One region of the Bacillus sp. SSR7 genome, then DNA from elsewhere that is predicted to be linked to it. Evidence: riboswitches for the same ligand, from Rfam matches in the RefSeq annotation. Region 1 holds a riboswitch; each other region holds the start of a gene.
The links. A riboswitch is a leader RNA that binds a small molecule or an ion and turns the genes downstream of it on or off. The one in region 1 is predicted to bind magnesium.

Region 1 (7,344 bases):
TTCACCTCTTGAAATAGCAAAGATGATTCAGCAAGCGTTATTAACAGAGTTACAGTTGCCGTGTAGCATCGGAATTGCTCCAAACCTTTTCCTAGCAAAAACAGCTTCTGATATGAAAAAGCCTCTCGGTATTACCGTGCTCCGAAAACGAGATATTCCAGAAATGATTTGGCCACTTCCGGTTGGAGCGATGCATGGGATTGGAGAAAAAACAGCTGAGAAATTAAATGATATTCATATACAAACAATTGAGCAGTTAGCGAAAGGGAACGAACATATCATTCGTGCTAAAATTGGAAAGCATGGTGTTGATTTACAAAAGCGGGCAAAAGGTGTGGATGATAGAGAAGTTGATCCGAGTCAAATGGGACAACATAAAAGCGTTGGTAATTCGATGACTTTTTCAAAGGATATGGAGGAAGAGAAAGAATTACTTGATATGTTAGAAAGGCTATCGAAATCAGTGAGTAAAAGATTACAAAAGCGAACTCTTGTCAGCTATAATATTCAGATTATGATTAAATATCATGATAGGCGGACAGTAACAAGGAGTAAGCAATTGAAAAATGCCATTTGGGAAGAACGAGATATTTTTCAAGCAGCATCTCGTTTATGGAAGCAACATTGGGACGGTGATTCCGTTCGTTTATTAGGTGTTACAGCTACTGAAATAGAGTGGAAGACTGAATCGGTGAAGCAATTAGATTTGTTTTCATTTGAAGAAGATGCGAAAGAAGAGCCGCTACTTGCTGTCATTGATCAAATTAATGATAAGTATGGAATGCCGATTTTACAACGAGGTAGTCAATTATTACGTAAACAAGAAAAGTCTTTTCAGCAAAAATTAGAAAATAAGTTTATGTAGAAGGTGCCATGAAGATGTAAATATCATGACACCTTTCATTTTTAACTTGCTTCTAAATCTAATGAAGTTTTCCACCCAGCTGCAGTAACGCCAGCTTCTAATAGCATTCTACTCACTATTTTTTCAATTAAGACTGCTGCATTTGTATTGCAATGTAATGTAGCTTGTATACACACTTTTTGCTTAGAATCTACGTCTTCACTATACAATTCTTTTAAACCGATGCCTTCAGAACTTACCATGTGCATAAGTAAAAAACGAATATGGGCTTCATGTTCTTCTGAACAAGTAAGAGAAAGGAAGTAGTTCGTTTGTTCAGGTGATTCTTCTTTTGATTTCTGATTCATAAAGAGAGCGATTGGGCGAAGTAGTATATTTGCTAGTAAAACGCCAGCTGCACCTAATATAGCTGCAATGAGAAAACCAGCGCCTGTAAGAGTACCAACAGCAGCAGCGCACCATAGGGTAGCCGCAGTATTAAGCCCCCTAATACTAAAACCATCGCGGATAATAACGCCGCCTCCTAAAAAACCAATCCCACTGACGACTTGAGCAGCAATACGTGAAGGGCTAGCATCGTGATCAATCATGACGGATAATAAAACAAATATACAGGCACCAAGTGATACGAGAGCATTTGTCCGTAGCCCAGCCATCCTATGTCTCCATTGTCGTTCCATTCCGATGCAAGCACCTACAATAATTGCAATAAATAATCTTAGTACAATGTCATACCATACCATCATGGTCACCTCCATACATATAAGTCCAAGTTATGTTTTTGAGAATGAGCGGGAAGCACCCGCTCATTCTCATTTTTATAACCAGCTATGAAACTTTTTAATATAAATTTTTTTTAGGAACTGTGTTAAGAAAGCATAGCCTAATAGTATTCCTACTAACCAAGGGAAATAGCTAAGTGGTAATGCTTGTAATCCAACGGCTGCTCCAAGTGGCGAGAATGGAATGTAAATTCCGATTGCCATAATACAAGCGGTTAATGAAAGAACCGGTACTGATGCAGTACTTTGAATAAACGGAATCTTCTGTGTTCTTATCATGTGAACAATTAAAGTTTGTGTTAGTAATCCAACGACAAACCAACCAGATTGGAATAATGATTGTTCGCTAGCTGTATTTGCGCCGAAGACGTTCCACATGACTACATATGTGATGATATCAAATATGGAACTAATGGGACCGATGCAAATAATGAAGTTTCGTAAGTTGGCAGTATCCCATTTTCTTGGTTTTTCTAAAAATTCTTTATCCATTTTGTCCCATGGAATAGAAAGTTGTGAAATATCATAAAGCAAGTTTTGAATTAAAAGGTGAATGGCAAGCATCGGCAAGAAGGGAATGAAAGCACTTGCTACCAACACACTGAATACATTTCCAAAGTTAGAGCTAGCTGTCATTTTAATATACTTTAAAATATTTCCGAATGTAGTGCGTCCTTCTAAAATACCTGCTTCTAATATCGTTAAACTTTTTTCAAGTAAAATAATGTCGGAAGACTCTTTTGCAATATCGGTAGCAGTATCAACAGATATGCCAACATCAGCTTCACGTAACGCTACGGCATCGTTAATGCCATCTCCCATATAACCTACAGTGTGTCCGTTTCCTTGTAATACTCGTATAATGCGAGATTTTTGCATTGGATTTAGTTTAGCAAATACAGTTGTTTCTTCGGCTAATTTTGCTAATGCTTTATCAGGTAAAGAATCAATTTCGTAACCAAGGACAGGCTCACCGATATTTAATCCAACTTCTTTGCAAACTTTTCTTGTCACGATTTCGTTATCGCCAGTTAAAATTTTCACTTGTACTCCATGCTTCTGTAATGCTTGAATGGCAGTAGCGGCAGATGGTTTCGGTGGATCTAAAAAGCCAATATATCCAGCGAGAATCATATCATTTTCATCTTGTACCGCGTACTCTGTATCATGTATTGGTCTATCTTTTTTATAAGCTACAGCAATAACACGCATACCTTCACTATTTAATGTCTCACTTAGTTGTTTTACATTTACGCGCATGTCATCGGTAAGAGAAACAACTTTGCCATCTACTTCAGTGTAGTTACAAATAGATAAAATTTCTTCTACTGCCCCTTTACAAACCATTGTATGTTCACCTGAAATATCTTTCACGATGACAGACATACGCCGGCGAGCAAAATCAAATGGAATTTCATCTAGTTTTTGAAAAACGGATGGATCAAATTTTTGATTTTCTTCTGTATGTTTTATAACGGCTTTATCTATTAAATTTTTCAATCCTGTTTGATAGAAGCTATTTAAATAGGCAAATTGTAATACACGATTACATGTATTACCATTAGGATCTAAGTGCCGAACAAGTACAACTTTATCTTCTGTTAAAGTTCCTGTTTTATCGGTACAAAGAATGTTCATAGCACCTAAGTTTTGAATAGAATTCAGCTGTTTTACAATTACTTTCTGTTTAGACATGTTAACGGCACCTTTAGCTAAATTAGCAGTCACAATCATTGGTAACATTTCAGGTGTTAGACCAACTGCGATTGCAATAGCGAAGAAGAAAGCTTCTTGCCAATCCCCTTTTGTGAATCCGTTAATGAGAAGAACGATAGGTGCCATAATAAGCATGAATGTAATTAAGAGCCAGCTTACTTTGTTTACACCTTTATCAAAGCTTGTTTCTACGCGTTTACCGATTACTTTTTTTGCTAAAGAGCCGAAATACGTATCAGTACTTGTGGAGACGACAACAGCTTTTGCGCTACCACTTACAATATTTGTCCCCATGAAGCAAAGATTTTCCATATCGAGTGGATTGTAATTTTTTTTCGTGCTTTTCGGTAATAGATGTTTATTTTCTGTATGATAGCAGTTTTCGTACTTTTCTACAGGTAGTGCTTCCCCCGTTAAAGAAGACTGATTTACAAATAAATCTTTAGCCGATAAAATACGCACATCAGCTGGAACAATGTCTCCGGCTGAAAGTGAGATAATATCGCCAGGTACAAGTTCCTCAATTGGAATTTCCGTTGTATCGGTTTGCTTTAAAATCTTTACATTTTTTGTTTCGTGTACAAATCTATCTATTCTAAAGACACTCGCCGTTGTTCGAACCATAGCCTTTAACTGATCCGCAGCTTTTTGAGAACGAAATTCTTGTAAAAAGCGAATCGTTGCACTTAGCATTACCATTACAGATACGACAATAGTTCCTTGTATGTCATCTGTGAAAAAAGAAAGTGCGCCGAGAGCTAATAAAACAAAAATAAATGGATTTTTAAATGCCAGCAGAAATTGAATGTACCACGGTGATGTTTTATTATGAGCTACTTCATTAAGGCCATATAAAGAAAGTCTACGAGACGCTTCTTCTTTAGAGAGTCCATTTTCTGTTGTTTCTAAAAGTTGTAACGCTTTGTTTGCATCCTGCGTTGCGGCTTCCACTAATAATTTGTTATTTGTTTTCATACAATCTTGATCGTATGAATGTTTCGTTTCTTGTCTTTGTAAATTTAACATCGGTAGTTCCTCCTTTTTCATGGAGGAGGAAACAAGCTGTTACTCGACTATTTAAAATTAGGAGGAACAGTTTCTTTCTTACCTCCATGATGAAATATTAACGTAAAACATATGGGTATCTGGGCCGAATCATCAATTGCCAACTGTTCCTCACCTCCGTACAATTTAGTAGTTTCTGAATATGCTATGTTTGTTTCATAGTAAGGTGCATAATACGTAAAAAGACCTTTACTCAAAACGAGTAAAGGTCTGAATTCGCAGTTAAAAGAGTCCACAACAAAGACTGTTAGTAAATATAGATCAAAACAGTTTTGTGTATGACAAAATATACGCACCTCTCCCTCGTTGAGTTTTAGCACTGTATAGCATAGGTACTGAAACCAGCTACGTTAAAAAAGGCCTTCATTCCGACCTTTCCTGTTGACCCATTGGCGTCTCTCGACATTTTTGGGCAGCAGCGTTTCTCTATACAGGAGCCTCACCTAACAGAGACCATATTCAATTACAATTTGAATGTTAGCACTGTAAATTTATAGTGTCAATATCTTTTTTTGAAAAATCAAATAGGTTTATGATGGCTATATAGTAGGAAATAAGCGGAGTTTTTTTGAAATAAGGTTGGAAAATAAATATTGTAATGAACATAAACAAAAAGCACTGATCACAGTGCTTTTTGTTATAGATTATGAGATTGTAGCATTTTCAAAAATAACAATCTCTGAACTGTTTGCAGTTGAAACGCGTTGTGCATAATATGTTAAAGCTGAAGAAATATATGTTGGTAACGAATCATTTGTATGTGTTGTTGTATATTCATGGATTAACTCTTTCAAAGTCGTCCATTCTAATTGTGCTGGGTGATCAGACACGAAAGAACTTACCCAGCGATCAAATGAAGATGAAAAATCAGTTTGTAAACGAAATGCTTCTTTCATAATAAAACGCTCCCTTAAAATGTAGTATAATCATTTTAACATAAAACACGAACGATATCTAAATTTTTTGAGTATAACGTTCGTGATATATAGTTGTCTAGATGATTGGTTGTGTAAATTCGATTTGCCATTTGAAATAACATTCCGTAAGATGAAAGGTAGATTATATAAAGAGCTGGAGGAAAGAAAGTGGAATTTGTATTTTTAGGAACTGGTGCAGGTGTTCCTTCGAAAGGAAGGAACGTTTCAGCAATTGCTTTGCAATTGTTAGAAGAACGAGGACAAACTTGGTTATTTGATTGTGGCGAGGCGACGCAACATCAAATATTACATACATCAGTACGTCCACGCCGCATTGAAAAAATATTTATTACGCATTTACATGGTGATCATATTTTTGGATTGCCTGGTTTATTAGGAAGCCGTTCGTTTCAAGGAGGGACTACACCTTTAACAGTGTATGGACCAAAAGGAATTAAACAATTTATTGAAGTAGCATTATCAGTAAGTACGACACATGTAAAATACCCACTTGAAATTGTTGAGATAACAGAAGAAGGTACTGTGTTTGAAGATAATGAATTTCATGTGGAAACGAAAAGATTGTCACACGGTATTGAATGTTTTGGGTATCGTATTATAGAGAAAGATATACAAGGCGCCCTTTTAGTCGATAAATTGCTGGAGATGGGTGTGAAACCAGGTCCACTCTTTAAGCGTTTAAAAGATGGAGAAGTGGTTGAATTGGAAAATGGTACGATACTAAACGGACAAGATTTTATCGGCCCACCTCAAAAAGGAAGAATTATTACCATTTTAGGTGATACAAGATTTTGTGAAGCGAGTAGAGAGCTGGCACAAGACGCTGACGTACTAGTTCATGAAGCAACTTTTGCGGCAGAAGATGAACAACAAGCGTATGATTATTTTCATTCCACATCTAAGCAAGCTGCGAGTATTGCACTTCAGGCAAATGCAAAACGATTAATATTGACTCATATTAGTTCTCGTTATCAAGGGGATACGTATAAGGAATTATTGAAAGAGGCAAGAGAGCTATTTTCTAATACAGAAATAGCAACGGATTTAAAATCATTTCCAGTAGAAAGATAATAATGATATGAAAAAATGGCGACGAGAGGTTGCCATTTTTTTTTTCTAAAAAAAATAAAATAAAACTGTTATCATTTCATGCTTATATTAGATGAAACAGAAATTTTTAATGATGTGAAGATATAGGATAAAAATACATAGTATCGATTATTTAGAAAAACTGTTATATAAGTCAGACGACATACGAATGATACAAATAGCAAAAAAGGAATTTTATTCAGAACTTTTAAAATTCATTAAAAGTAAGCGTTTTATTAAAAACAAGTTATAATGAGGGCAGATTATAATTTATCCCAATTTAATGGGCAGTAAGACTCTACCTCAAAATTCGCGAATGCGAGGAATTTAGGCGAGAGATAACTGCTCGTAAAAGCACGATTGTTGTGGGCTAATAATTATTGGGAATGGACAAAACTCCCACTGATTATAGTTTCACTTGTTTATGCTATCCTTGTAAGTGGTTCTGTGTTAAACTTTGGATTGCTACCAGACTTTATTGTGGATTAGCTTATATTATTTTTAAATGAAGGTAATGCTAAGTTTCTTATTTCATATGACAACTAGTATTATTTCAGGATAGATTGTTTCATTGTTATTCAAAAACGATCCAATTCGTAGTACAACTGGAAAAGCAACCAATTCGGTAGCTTAATAGAATAGTAAAAAATTTTTTCATAGAGGTTTAGGGGGAGTTATGATGAAGTATCGCTCAGTATTTGATATTATCGGTCCAGTTATGATTGGTCCATCAAGTTCACATACAGCAGGCGCAGCAAGAATGGGGCAAGTTGCTCGCCAGCTGTTTCGTCATGAACCAGAAAGAGTAAGCATTTCATTATATGGATCATTTGCAAAGACGTATCGTGGGCATGGTACGGATGTAGCACTAATCGGTGGGATATTAGGG
Region 2 (7,344 bases), on a different contig from region 1:
GATTGGAAGCCGAATCGTATTAAGGAACAGCTAGAAAATGTTCTAATGGATTTGGAAAATGAGAAAGTAATCTCTCATTGGGAGTATAGTGATCCGCTGGATGAACAACAAATTGGGAAACGTAACTGGTTTAAAAATTATTACGCTAACTTAGGAATAACTATTTTACCTCCTGAGGAAATGCTGCAATCAATGGATAGGGTAATTGGAAAGAAGAGCATAGAAGAGCCTCAAGAACAATTACCTGAAGTAACAGTTGTTAAAGAGATAAAGAAGACTGTAGAATCGGTCGAGCAAATAGAGAAAAAGATTCGTGACCAAATACTGAAAGTACACAATGAAAAAAAGGTAAGCATTCGTGAAATAGCAGATGAAATTAGTATTTCTCCGTCTACATTATCGAGATTTTGTAATCATAAAACAAAACGTTTATCTAAAAAAGCATTAGAAAAGCTAACAAAATGGTGTGAAAGACAAGAAATATTAGAAAAGATGTAACATAGACTAAGTATTTCTCTTAATAATAGTCAAATTAAAAATACACATACATTATGTATGTGTATTTTACTTATTACCAATTACAATAGTCTGAATTCTCTTTATAATTAGTGGTTTTGAAGGGTAAAGGTCCTACTTGAAACTCGATATAGTTATGCTGTTTAATCAACTACAATTAAATTTCTTGTCTTATCGATATGGTTCAGTAACATACGATACTCTTCTTCATACATAGTTAAACGTTGTAAAAGGGATTGATTCTCAGCTTCTAAATCTTCAATTTGATTTTGTAACTTTGTCAATTCATTCACATCTTTATAATTTTGTAGAAAGAGAATAATGTCATCTAATGTAATAGGCAAAGAGTTTGTTTCTTTTTCTGGTGGAGAGAAGGGAATGTTGTTTCCCGCTTTTCGCTCTTGTTTTGCTTGTTGTATTTCTTCTTGATATTGTTTTCTCACATATGAATTCCAACGAAATCCACAGGCTGCGGGTGTTCTAGCTAGTAGTTTTGAGACTTCTTTGAATGCAGCTAACTGTGTTCCACCGTTACGAATATTCTGAAGTACTGTTGATGCGAGAAGTAAATCGTTATCATCAGTCCAGGAATCTTGTCTTGAGATTACCACATTTTAACCTCCTTATATGTTTTATATTACATATATGCAATTACTCAAAATGATAGAAGTTCAACTTCTTTTGAAATAATTGGAGGCAAGTTAATAGAAGTATGTATGATTTTACATGCAAAATTGCATTTAAGGTTGACTATTTTATAAAGGTGTAACTATAATGGTTACAGTTGTGCGACTGAATGAATAAAATTGTCGGTATGAATTAGTTGTATTAACGGTGTATAAACAAGTATTAAATAATGAATGGAGTTGAAAATACAGTCCTACATATAAAACGGTTTGATAAAAAGAAGTTAGGTAATATACATTTTTTTATAATTATATATTGATAAGAAGAGGTGCACGTTTTGAAAATTTTTAAGGGAATTCTAGTTTCTTCAATTGCATTAACAGCATTTAATGGAATAGGCGGTATACTTCCAAGTGAAAAATCAGAAGTTGCCTACGCAGCTACTTACAATTATTCAAATAAGCAATTGAATTCTACTGTACATAAGCAAGCTACTAAACAATTAATTTTAAAATTTAAAAATGAAGCGAATTTACCATATCAGGATGGAATAGAAAAATTCATTAAAGAAGAAAAACAAGATCCTGAATTCATTGGAATTTTAGCTGAATATCCAAATGTAACTATAAATCGACTTTTTAATTCTTTAAATCCTAAAGAAATTAAAAATCTAGGTAAAGAAATAAAAGATTCCAATCATATTTCTTCTAATTTGCTAAACTACTATATTGTAGAAATGCAAGATGATATTGATGTACAAGCATTACTTACAAAAATTGAAAAATCATCTCTTGTTGAAACGGCGTATTTACAGGAAGAAGAGGCGCCACCAGAAGAGCGTTTACCAAATTTATCTGTTAATCCATATGATGAGCCTAGACTTACAAGACAAGGTTACCTTGAACCAGCACCATTAGGAATTAATGCACCTTATGCCTGGAGCATAAAAGGTGGGGATGGAAAAGGAACTACTTTTGTAGACATGGAGTATGGCTGGTTATTTAGTCATGAGGATTTAGTGAATCAAAAGATTGAATTGATATCCGGACAGAATAAGAGTGAACACCATGATCATGGTACCTCAGTCTTAGGGATTGTTTCGGCAGAGGATAATAACATAGGTGGAATTGGGATTGCACCGAAAGCTAAAGTAAAGGTTGTATCTCAGATTAGGGATAACGGAAATTATAATACAGCTGATGCTATCTTAAGTGCAGTTAACAATATGCAAGCTGGAGATATCCTTTTATTAGAAGCCCAGGCTACTTATGATGGATATGGAGATAAGAACTATCTTCCTGTAGAAGTAAAACCGGATATATTTGATGCAATTCGTCTGGGAACAAATAAGGGTATTATTATTATTGAAGCAGGTGCAAACGGCGGAAACGATTTAGATCAATTTAGAGACCGTAATGGTAAACAAGTTCTAAATCGTAATAGTCCTGATTTTAAAGATTCAGGGGCAATTATGGTTGGGGCAGCTTCTGCAAGGGTTCCTCATAAACGTTCATATTTCTCTAATTATGGTAGTAGGGTGGATGTGTATGGATGGGGGAATGCAGTAGATACAACAGATGCTAAACCAAGTGAATTTACAACAAATCTATATACTTCTAGCTTTAGTGGAACATCTAGCGCATCACCTATTATTGCTGGTGCTGCTGCATCAATTCAAGGAATTGCAAAAAATAATCAGGGAAAAGTATTTACACCAAGCCAGCTTAGGGATATTTTAAGTGATTCTAGTACTGGAACGAAATCTAACGATCCAACCTCTGATAAAATTGGTGTTTTACCTGACTTAAAAGCCATATTATCTAAACTTGGTTTTTCACCAAACTTAGGTAATAATTCTTCCATTGTATTTCCTGAAGAGCAAGAAATAAATAAAGGGAATCAAGGTTCTACTATTACGTTCCCGAAAGAGGATTCCAATAATAGTGAAGGGAACTCTAACTTTATTTTCCCAGAATAATGGTATAAAGGATTCTTATATAACTAGTTGTATATAATACTAGTGAGAAAGGCACTTATGCGTATTAGCATAAGTGCCTTTCAGTTGTACTTTTAATCATAAGATAAGGAAAGTACTCCAGTGGATATTTTTAGTGTAGAGATGTGTCTTATATCAAGAATTAAACAACTATCAGTGTAGCCACATTCTAAATTTAGAACTAGGACACTCCTTCAATTGCAGACATAAAGGGAATTTTTGGTAATGACGCAGTCCAATCAACTGCATATACAATTAATTTTCATTTGATTTTTAATCTTCGCCATTTGAAATAAAATATATTAAAAAATTCTTATTTCTTTGTAATTTCTGTTTTAAAGCGTTCAAAATTCGTTGAACGCTTTCTTTATTAGGTTGTGAATTGTATATTCAATCTATTTTCCAAATGAATAGCATCAGCTTGGTCTTGGTAATCCTGTTCTGTAAATGTGGTGGGAATATCCAAAAACTTTTCAACGGTATCTAATGTACTGTCTATACTACCAAATGCATGTGAAATTTTATCTTCTATTGCTTTTATTGTTAGATATACTTGAGTTTCACGTGGAATACTCAACAAATTTATAGTTATATCCTCCTTCTCTTGTTTCATAATTATTATTATATATTGATTTCCAATAATAAAGAGCCAGGACAGGTGTAATAAAAAAGGAAATTAATTTAATATTTCATAGAATTTAATGCGTGAATTGTGAGGTTTTTTGTATAAATATAAAACTGTATACAGAAATTTATATCTATGGTTTGGGAATATTATAATATAAAAAATTGAAAAAATAAGTTCTGTTATTACTTGACAAGTTCAAAAATAGTAGATATGCTTTAACACGAAACGAACAAAAAATTTGAAATATTTATGACCTGTTAGGTGAGGCTCCTATACAAACACAGGCTATTGCCCAAAAATATCGAAAGATGCCAATGGGTAGAACAGGAATTGTCGGATTAAGGCTCTTCTTAAGATAGCTAAGTGATGAATAATAATTCATCCTTTACGTTGTATAGTGCCAAAACTCAACTAGGGGGAATGAGCTTTATTTAGCTATGTCTTTTTTAGCAACCTCCTTTAGTTGAATTACTAAGGGAGGTTTTTTATATGCAAAATTTTATTTGTAATAAATCTTTTATAAAAGGGGGGAAGACTAATGATTGATGATATTGATCCCATATTTATTAAGAAATTAGTTTTCCTAGAAGTGGGAAAATGATACCAAGTACCACTGTCCTTAAGGAGGAATTACGATGAAAAAATGCTTACAACAATTATTAGCAACAAAAGATACACACTTAGTGCAAGAGCTTATAAAAACTCAATCCTATGATATTGCAATGGAAATGAAAGAACTTCATCATAAAGATCAGATATCTTTAATGAAATATTTTCCTGCTGAAAAAGGTGCGAAAATTCTTAGTTACCTTACTCCAGAGGAGCAATATAATATTTACACCAACGTGCCTATGGATAAAGGAGAAGAGCTATTAGCTAGGCAATCTATTGATGACCTTGTTGATGTAATTCTTTCAATTCATCGACTTCAGGCTGAAAAACTGATACAACTTTTATCTAAAGAATCTCAAAATAGAATTAGAAGTCTGTTGGTTTTTCAATCTGGAACAGCGGGCAGTTTAATGACCATTGACTATATTGCTGCCAGGGAAAATTGGAAAGTGAAAGATACGCTGTCGCATATTAGGAAAATTGGCGCAGGGGTAGAATCAATTTCGTATATTTATGTTCTTGATACACGTGGTCAGCTAAATGGAATTGTTTCAATTCGTGAATTATTGCTAGCTACAGATGATAAAACTTTATCATCAATCATGGCATCGAATGTTATTTCAGTTTCAGTGGACTTAGACCAACAGGAAGCTGTACAAAAACTAATGGATTATGATTTATCCGCTATACCTGTAACAACGATGGATAATCGGATGATAGGTATCATAACCTTCGATGATGCAATGGATGTTTTCGAAGAAGAAGCAACTGAAGATATTCAAAAATTAGGAGGAAGCACCCCTTTAGATAAGCCGTATTTTGAAACCTCGATTTGGCAAATATACCGTAAACGTATAGGTTGGTTATTACTTCTATTTGTAGCAGAAGCATATACTGGTTCAGTACTGCGACATTATGAAGAAACTTTGACTCATGTAGTTGCACTGGCTTTTTTTATTCCCTTGTTAATTGGAACCGGAGGAAATACAGGTACACAGGTCGTAACTACATTGGTTCGAGCTGTAGCTCTAAATGAGGTGAAATTTAAAGATATATTTCGGGTTATAAAAAAAGAAGCATTAGTGGGTATTTTGCTGGGGATTACATTAGCTGTGGCGGCATTAATTCGTGCGTACACTTTAGGCGTAGGTACAGAAGTCGCACAGGTTGTAGCTATTACTGGATTGTTCATTGTTATTTGGTCGTCTATTGTTTCATCTGTATTACCCTTGATATTAAATAAGTTAAAGCTGGATCCAGCTGTTATCTCAGGTCCGTTCATTACGACATTAGTCGATGGAACGGGGTTAATTCTGTACTTTACCATTGCAAAAATGTTACTAGGCCTATAAGAAATTTATGTTAATTTTTTATACCTATGTTCGTTCCTGCAAAGTTTGTAGAAAAGCTTGTTGGAAGTATGGAGAAAGAGAGATTAGAAATACAAAAAGTATTTAAGTTACTGGATTATCTGTTGTTTTTTTTACTTATCATTACAATTGTATTTAGAATTTTGATGAAGTATAGTACTAGCTCAATTGTTGCAGTTAAAAATTATGGCTATAGTAGTGAACTCTGTTTTCGCTCTCAATTAAATAAACTTTATTTAAAATTAATAATTTGTATTACTATTTTTAGTTTTATGGAAAGGAAAAGTTGTTAATAATGCACAACCTTGGATATTTGGAGTACAGCCTGCAGAGTTTAATAAACTGAGTGTGATTATTGTTAATTTAGGAGGTGTCACAGGAATTTTTCCCCTTACAGGCACCACTCTTCCGCTTATTAGGTTTAATGGAAGTTCTTTAATGGCAATGGGAACACTGGTAAGTAACTAAATTTTCAATAAAATTAACAGGTAATATATTTGTTTATGGAGGAGAAATGTTAAATTTAATAAACAATCTTGATTATAATGGATTTCGCTATATAAATGAGTACGTGGGAGAAAATATATACATCAATTATTTAATGATTTTTTTTGCTGAATATGCTCAGTATATGTTCATACTATTATTTATGATTCTTTGGTTAAACAAAAAATATAAAAATAGAACTTGTGTAATTCAAGCCATTGTAGCATGCTGTTTTGCTTTTGTATTGAATAGAATCATTGGATTGTTTTTTTATAGAGATCGACCATTTGTTTCTCATTTGAATATAAATCAACTTGTTGAGCATACCGCTAATGCCTCTTTTCCTAGTGACCATGCTACAAGTGCCTTCGCACTAGCTATAACTTTATGCTTATATAAAAAACGTTTAGGGAAAGGATTTGTATTGTTAGCTTTTTTAATTGCTTTTTCAAGAGTCTGGGTAGGAGTTCATTATCCGCTGGATGTATTAATAGGAGCTATTTTAGGATCAGTGTGGGCATTCGTAATCCATTATATAGTTAAAACGTATTTCAATAATAATTAATGAAGCATCTACACTACTATACTAGAGAAAGGCCATATTATATTCAAAATTTTTGTTGCTAATAAGAGGGAGTTTATAAATAAAAATTACTATTTATGGTGAGAATAATACTATTTAAGTGCTATTGCACTTCTAAATCTGATTGGAAATTCAGGGTAATTATAAAAATGTAGTTATAAAATTATTTTTTTAAAACAGGGGAATTCTATTTATTGGATAGGAGGTAAATTTGTTGAGATCTAATAAAAAATATTTTTATAATCAGGAAGTATTAAGCAAAAATTATAAAATGCTAAGTGAAATTGCAAAAAGTGATGTTGAATCGACGTTAGAATTTTTTAAAACAACGTCTCAAGGACTGTCTCATGAGGAAGCTACTAAGAGGCTTGAAGTGTATGGAGAAAATAAAGTAGTTTCTCAAAAAAAAATAAAATGGTATATAACATTATTTAATTCTTTTAGAAATCCGTTTATTTCTCTTCTAATTATATTAGGGATGTTATCTTTTTTTACCAATGATATAAAAGGTACTATTATTGTGGGA
Region 3 (7,344 bases), on a different contig from region 1:
CGCTTTTACTTCAGTGTATATTTACAAATTTAATAACGTTTTTGCAACCATGAAATAAATTACTAATCCTGTTCCGTCAACAAATGTTGTAATAAATGGACCCGAAACAACTGCAGGATCTAGTTTTAATTTTCTTAGAATCAAAGGTAAAACTGCTGCTACAATAGAAGCCCAAATAACAATAAATAATAAAGTAATTGCTACAACTTGTGCAACTTCTGTTCCAACTCCTAACATGTAAGCACGAGTGAGCCCAGCTATCCCAAGTGCAAGCCCAAGAAGCATACCAATTGCAAATTCTTTTTTCATTACACGGAAAAGGTCTTTAAATTTCACCTCTCCGATACCAATTGCACGAGTAATTGTTGCTACAACCTGTGTTCCTGTATTCCCACCAGTACCTACTAATAACGGAACAAAGAAAGCAAGGGCAACTACAGTTTCAATTTCGTCTTCAAAATACTTTAATACCGTACCTGTGTATGCCTCAGCAACAAAAAGAAGTAATAGCCATGGTAGACGTTTTAAGAAAATGCTCCAAATGCTAGCTTCAAAGTAAGATTGATTCAATGGTTCACTTCCGCCTAACTTTTGAATATCTTCTGTAGCTTCTGCTTCCATAACATTCATTACGTCATCAAATGTTATAATACCAATCATTTTATTATTTGCTTTTGTCACAGGTATTGCTGCTAAATTATAATTCAGGAGCTTTTTTACAACTTCTTGCTGGTCAACTTCAGCTTGTACTGAAATTACCTCTTGAATCATAATAGTAGATAATATCTCTTCATCTGCTGCTAGTAATAACTCATGTATGGAAACGATTCCCTCAAGATAACCATGACTATCAAGAACATAACTATAAGATATTGATTCTACATTTTCAGAATGTTCCCTAATGTACTTCAATGTCATTTTTACTGACCAATTTCCTCTAACTGCAACAAAATCACTTGTGACAAGACTTCCTGCCGTTTCAGGTTTGAAATTCATCAATTTTTTTACGTTATGTTTTGTAATTTTGTCTAGATACGCCATTAATTTAGCTTGTTTTTCAGGATGAACCGCTAGAAGTAAATCTACTAATTCATCAATCGGTTGTAAATTTAGTAACTTTTTAGCTTTGTTTTCAGATAAGTGAATTAAGATATTATATTTTTCTTCTGCACTCATATATTGAAGAATTTTAGAGCTTTTTAATACGGGAATCGTATTTAGCAATATGATTTGATCTTCAATTGAAAATCTTTTTACTTCTTGTGCAACATCATACGACGGAAGACGTAAAACTTTCTCTGCATCCAAATTATTTTTGGTTACAAGTAATTCTTTTAATAATTTCTTCATGTTAACTCCTCCTCATATTGCTAAGGGAGACTCTAGAGTTTCATGAGTGGTTTTGTTTTATTTTATCTGTCTTAAATTTTTTATTAAGCAATAATAGTTACATTGCAATCAATTCATTAGTTAGAATTACCTCCTTTTTGAATATAGACAAGATAAAAATAAATAAAATTAAACAGAAAAACCTTTACTCAAAAAGGAGTAAAGGTTTTTTCACAATACAAATAAATGATTATTAAGACCGCCCTGCCAAAATCACAGAGGTGCCTTTCTATCAAATCGTATACCACTCCCTCGTTGAGTTTTAGCACTGTATAGCATAGGTTTTTATAACCAGCTACATTAAGAAGGGCCTTAATCCGACCGTTCCTGTTGACCCATTGGCGTCTCTCGACATTTTTGGGCAGCAGCGTTTCTCTATACAGGAGCCTCACCTAACAAAGTTTATTGAATTACTTCAAAATTTAAACCAGAATTTAATATTTGTCAACTGACTTTCAATTCCATTCATAAAAAAATCTTTTATAGAAAATTAAATTATATTTTCTTATAAATTTAAAATTCCCCTTAAAAACATAGAATTCAAATAGATTTAATTCGAAGAAGCGTTATAAAACATATGAAACTTATTGTTTTTAATCAAATTCCAATTGTATAACAAAAGATAAATAATTAGTCATTCTTTATATCAAAAGAACATTCTAAAAAAATCTTCTTTTATAATTAAAATCTTCTTTACTGTTTATCAAATTTATGTGGTTAAACTACTTAATCAAACGATACACTACAAGTCAAAAATATGTACTTATACGGAATGATTACATACATTTTCTCTTATCATTTCTCAAAGGACTATAAAGCAATAAAATAAATAAAATTAGCAATACGGTTGCTTGACAAGCAAAAAAAATATATTTATGCTTGCTACACGAAACAAACACATAAAATTTATATTGCTTAACCTGTTAGGTGAGGCTCCTATGCAAACACAGGCTATTGCCCAAAAATGTCGAAAGACGCCAATGGGTAGAACAGGAATTGTCGGATTAAGGCTCTTCTTAAGATAGCTAAGTAATGAATTTTCATTACTTTACGTTGTATAGTGCCAAAGCTCTACTAGGGGGAGAAAAGCCTTATTTAGTCATGCCATTTTGAATCCCTCTAGTTACATACTAGGGGGATTTTTGCGTAAAAAAACAGGGAGTAAGCGATAGAATCTTCCCAAACAAAAGTCATATTTAATAATTGACGAGAACAAGATTCTATTCATTAGCAAATGGAATATTATGTTTTGTTTTAAATCAGGAGGATATTAAAATGAAAAAAATATTAAAACTCGATTATCTATTGCTCCTTCCTCTATTCATAACTTGTACTTTAGGTATTATCATGATGTATAGCGCGAGCTCCATTGTCGCTGTCCAACATTACGGTTATAACAGTAGACATTTTGTTGATTCTCAATTAACAAAGCTACTTTTAGGAACAATAGGGTTAATAGTTTGTGCTTTACTCCCATATGAAATATGGAAAAAACGAATAGTCTCAATCTGTATTATGGTTGGGGGGACTTTTTTATTAATTATGGTTTTATGGAAAGGAAAAGTGGTGAATAATGCTCAATCATGGATCTTTGGAATACAGCCAGCTGAATTTCTTAAATTAGGAACAATCCTTGTAACAGCCCGTTTTTTTGCATTGCGACAAGAACAAGCTAAAAATAACTGGAGTGGTATCGGAAAACTTTTATTTTTTTTAGCTACAATTTTTTTTCTTATCTTTAAACAACCAAATTTAGGATCTGCACTTTTAATATTAGGTATAGGTTTTAGCATATTTCTTTGTTCAGGAATAAATATAAATCTACTAATCAAAAGAACTACCATCGGTTCTATTTTATGGTTACCTATTTTATATTATTTGATTCAATATAGTTTATCAGAAGTTCAAAAGACACGTATTACTACGATTTTCAATCCCTTTCTTGATGCGCAAGGAAATGGATACCAGCTTGTAAACTCTTTTATTGCCATGGGCTCTGGAGGAATCATTGGTCGTGGATTTGGAAATAGCATACAAAAAACAGGTTATCTTCCAGAACCACACACTGATTTTATAATGGCAATAGTTTCTGAAGAACTAGGATTTATTGGTGTATTTATTCTATTGGTTGGAGTTTTGACTATAGTACTTCGCTCCTTAAAAATTGCACAATTATGTGTAGATCCATTCGGCAGTTTTATAGCAATTGGTATAGGATGTATGATTGGTATGCAATCAGTTGTAAATTTAGGTGGTATTACGGGACTATTTCCTCTTACAGGTACTCCATTTCCATTTGTAAGTTTTGGTGGAAGTTCTTTAATGGTGAATTTAATAGCAATAGGAATATTGCTTAATATCTCAATTTTCAATAAAATAAGATTTCTCCCTCAGGATATATAGCTAATATACTCATATTGTCTTATTAAATAAACCGGTTTAACAACCTTCGATTATATATTCTATACTGATTTTCTCCTAGAAATATTTAACTTATGAAGCAAGCGAACAGTTTTTAGTTTATCTTCCCTTTTTATTTAGCTAGGTATTGGGGTACCGCCCCATACCTATCAATCTATTGTATTAGTGTCACCCCATAACGATAAAAATACACTTAGTTGCCAGAAAATAAACCTAATTCTTATACAGCATGTACTGATTATTAAAGAAAAAATGCAATCGGGTCTATCGCTACATCAATAAAAATAATTCAAAATACCTTTCATTAATAACTAATGAAAGGTATTTTGAATTAATCATTATAGTTCATCTTCTTCAAATTTTTCACTTTTATACTTGCTATATCCATATGTACATAAGCCAAAACAAACTCCACCTATACTATTTATTGTACGATAGTTGATTAATAATTACATCTAGAGAAACATCCCTGATTATAACAGTGAGCTTTGGCTAGCTATTCAAGTCACATTATTTTACTCTCTTCGGTAAAGCTGAGCCTGAATGTTCAATTACTGGATGAACATGAACATTAATTTCAGCATTACTAAAATAATTTTCACCTTGATCCCAATTCTTACTTATTTTCTTCCATTCTTTATAATTATTCCGCTTATATACTTCTCCTAACGCTAATACATCCACCTTATATTTTTTTTGAACAAGCTTTATTGATTTTTGAATCCTTTGCTCCATCTCTTTTGAAATATCCTTCGTTAAGCGTTTTTCATTCATGAATTTTTTATGATCACTAAAATGCAACTCCGCCAAAGTACCTTCGAGAAATAGATGAATATCAAACTTAGGTTTTGTAGTATTTTTAGTAAACACCTTTATTTTTCTGTGTAGCTTATGAATTTCATATGTAATAAGCTGATTCTTTTTACGTATGGTAAAATAACCTCCTAATTTTTCACCAATTACAAAGTTCATTCCCACTGTCTGTTCTCCGTTTAACATTCCAACACATTTGTTATCCTTCCCGCGAAACAACGCAGCCCCATTCATTTCTATCCCTTGTTTTGTTGGCCTTAAGACAGGAAGTACAAAACTTCGTTTTGAAATTATCTTTTCCTGCACATCACCAATTCTTACTGCCTCAATCATTTGAGCATTTTTCGGAGGATGTTCAGCTAGCATATCAATATACTGTGCCGGTAAATTTTCTGGTTTTGCACTTTGTTTCAAGATAGCTTCTGCATTTTTTTCAGAAACAAATAGACGGATGTTTCTTCTCATTTCATGATCACGAATATATAGATCAAGCGTATTTTGTAAAACATTAGGATTCGTGAGTAATTTTTCAGAAAAAATGATTACTTGTATATGCGGAAAAAATAATTCGCGACTAATTTTTTTAGCGATAGTTCGTATTTGTTCAAGTACACTATCTGCTTTTGCACTCACGTTAATATAATTATTTCCTGCACCTTTTCCACCTTGCTGCGTTAACTTACTGGGAAGTACCATCTGATACGTCCCTTTCATAATTGGATTTGATTTCGTTTCCTTAACAATATCGTAAGCCGCACCTACTACAAATCCTCTTTCTTCTATCTCCGCTAACTCAGAGCAACCGCTGATAGCCCCAGCTATAAGGCCAATTGCTATAATTTTAAGAAGACATTTCATTTCTACCATTCCTTTATTTTAGCTTATATACAATCAAAACTAGTAAAAGCGTTAACACAACAAAGATCATATCAATACAATCAAAATCAAAATAATCCGACTGTCTGAAGATATAACTTGCATAGTAATATTGCTAGGCATAGACAATGTACCTACATCAATGTTAGTTGAATATGCGCAAAACCAAGTCCCCATTATCTAAGTTTTTCATCTCCATGCTTAAATGATTTCAATTATTTTTGCTTCTCTAGATTTTTTATAAAATCTTACATCTAAAATTAATCTGTTTTGCCAGTTAACATAGATTTTGACAGACGGATAAATTCTTCTTTTCAATCTAAAAAATTGTATTTGCAATAAGAGTTATATAAGAAATACCAACACTTTTTAAATTTGTTATATAAATCGTAAGTGCAATAGGATATAAAATAATTCCATACTGTCCAAAACTAATCGGAATAAGTAAAACAATAATACTAAGAGTGAATCTACAATCCCTATATTCACCGCCACTTCTCTAATTACAAGTCCAACTGTTTGTCCCATCGATTTCAGAGGTCTAATTTCAACTTTAACAATTCCACTCACTTAACTTTCCTTTCAATAGGTTGTAGTTAGGTTCTGTTAGTAGAATGAAATATATACTAGAAAAGAGCTATCCCTCTTTAAGGATAGCTCTAACAGATGAATTATTTAACTCGATTGGCCAGTCGAACACAGCCTTAAATAATGGCGATTACGAGATATGAGTTATGTTTGAAATTAACAAAAACATAATATAACCAATAAGTCTTTCGCTCCAAATTTACTTCTTCATTGAAAAAAACAACATTTTCAGCTAGATTTAGTAAGGCATTTTAGGATGAAAAATTATAAATCCCTTGTACAATTAATTGTAATTCATCAAATACAGACATAGACATACAAATCCACTTTATTTTTTAAAGAAAGGCTTAACTTATTTATTTGTTTGTTAACCAACGTTAGAAATATTATTTGTATGTATTTAAAAACTCAAGAGCTTTGTTAAAAGTTTCTTGACCTGCAGGTGTATTCATTTTAAATTGAAATTCATGCGCTAACTCTCCAGAAATATTTTTATCAAAAAAGAGTTTTTCTACAGGTACCCCCTTACTTTCTAATGCAGAAGCCATTGCTTTGCCTTGTTCTTCAAATGATGCTTTATTTCCATCTGTAATAAACGTTGGTGGATAATCCTTTGTTATATGTTTAAAGATTGAAGCAATTTCTATTTCAGGTAAGCTTTCAAAATCCTTTTTCCCAAAATAAGCCCAGCCAGTGGTACGCATAAAGTCTTGCACTTCTTTAGTTGTTTCCATTTTAGCTAATGCAGGCATATCATACGGACCACAAAATAGTAATATACCTTTAATTGTTGAAGGTTCAACAATAGGATCAATTTTAGTTAAATTTGCATACCTAGGAGAGGTTTGAATATTAACGAATTGTCCAGATATTTGTGCTCCAGCAGAATCTCCTGCAAAATATACGCGATCTAATTTTAAATGATATTTTTTCGTATTTTCTTTTATATATTCGTAAGCTTCACCAAGTTGGAGTACTGGTGTAGGATAATTCCTTTTAGGAGCCAGAGCATAATTTATATTAACCACTGTATACCCCTTAGCCGCTAATTCTACTGCATAACCAGTAATGTCGGATTTATCTCCACCAACAAACCCACCCCCATGTACCCAAAAGACAACAGGTGTTTTTTCATTATGAATTTTTGGGTAAATAATATCTAATGTGCCATCAGGAAATTTAGAATTATAATTGATATCCCTAACAATTTGTGTTTCGTATATAGCATTTTTATAATTATCGGATTGAACAAACATT

Region 2: linked by a shared signal. The riboswitch ahead of mgtE (magnesium transporter) and the one ahead of mgtA (magnesium-translocating P-type ATPase) in region 1 are both predicted to bind magnesium.
Region 3: linked by a shared signal. The riboswitch ahead of AC0NJG_RS23065 (FtsW/RodA/SpoVE family cell cycle protein) and the one ahead of mgtA (magnesium-translocating P-type ATPase) in region 1 are both predicted to bind magnesium.

The regions. Positions count from the first base shown of each region.
Region 1 is NZ_JBVVXV010000002.1:339,171-346,514, forward strand. It holds gene AC0NJG_RS05835 (DNA polymerase IV) at 1-865, shown strand, start outside; gene AC0NJG_RS05840 (MgtC/SapB family protein) at 907-1,608, opposite strand; gene mgtA (magnesium-translocating P-type ATPase) at 1,684-4,389, opposite strand; M-box (ykoK) riboswitch at 4,719-4,886, opposite strand; gene AC0NJG_RS05850 (DUF3932 family protein) at 5,073-5,324, opposite strand; gene rnz (ribonuclease Z) at 5,514-6,437, shown strand; partial or broken gene AC0NJG_RS05860 (hypothetical protein) at 6,816-7,055, shown strand; gene sdaAB (L-serine ammonia-lyase, iron-sulfur-dependent subunit beta) at 7,135-7,344, shown strand, end outside.
Region 2 is NZ_JBVVXV010000014.1:36,329-43,672, reverse strand. It holds gene AC0NJG_RS21385 (helix-turn-helix domain-containing protein) at 1-498, shown strand, start outside; gene AC0NJG_RS21380 (RsfA family transcriptional regulator) at 660-1,127, opposite strand; gene AC0NJG_RS21375 (S8 family peptidase) at 1,481-3,121, shown strand; gene AC0NJG_RS21370 (hypothetical protein) at 3,510-3,716, opposite strand; M-box (ykoK) riboswitch at 4,014-4,193, shown strand; gene mgtE (magnesium transporter) at 4,403-5,731, shown strand; partial or broken gene AC0NJG_RS21360 (cell division protein FtsW) at 5,821-6,109, shown strand; gene AC0NJG_RS21355 (undecaprenyl-diphosphatase) at 6,264-6,800, shown strand; gene mgtA (magnesium-translocating P-type ATPase) at 7,030-7,344, shown strand, end outside.
Region 3 is NZ_JBVVXV010000016.1:85,047-92,390, forward strand. It holds gene mgtE (magnesium transporter) at 22-1,350, opposite strand; M-box (ykoK) riboswitch at 1,631-1,796, opposite strand; M-box (ykoK) riboswitch at 2,302-2,478, shown strand; gene AC0NJG_RS23065 (FtsW/RodA/SpoVE family cell cycle protein) at 2,665-3,792, shown strand; gene AC0NJG_RS23070 (Ger(x)C family spore germination protein) at 4,321-5,481, opposite strand; partial or broken gene AC0NJG_RS23075 (spore germination protein) at 5,817-6,045, opposite strand; gene AC0NJG_RS23080 (alpha/beta hydrolase) at 6,474-7,344, opposite strand, start outside.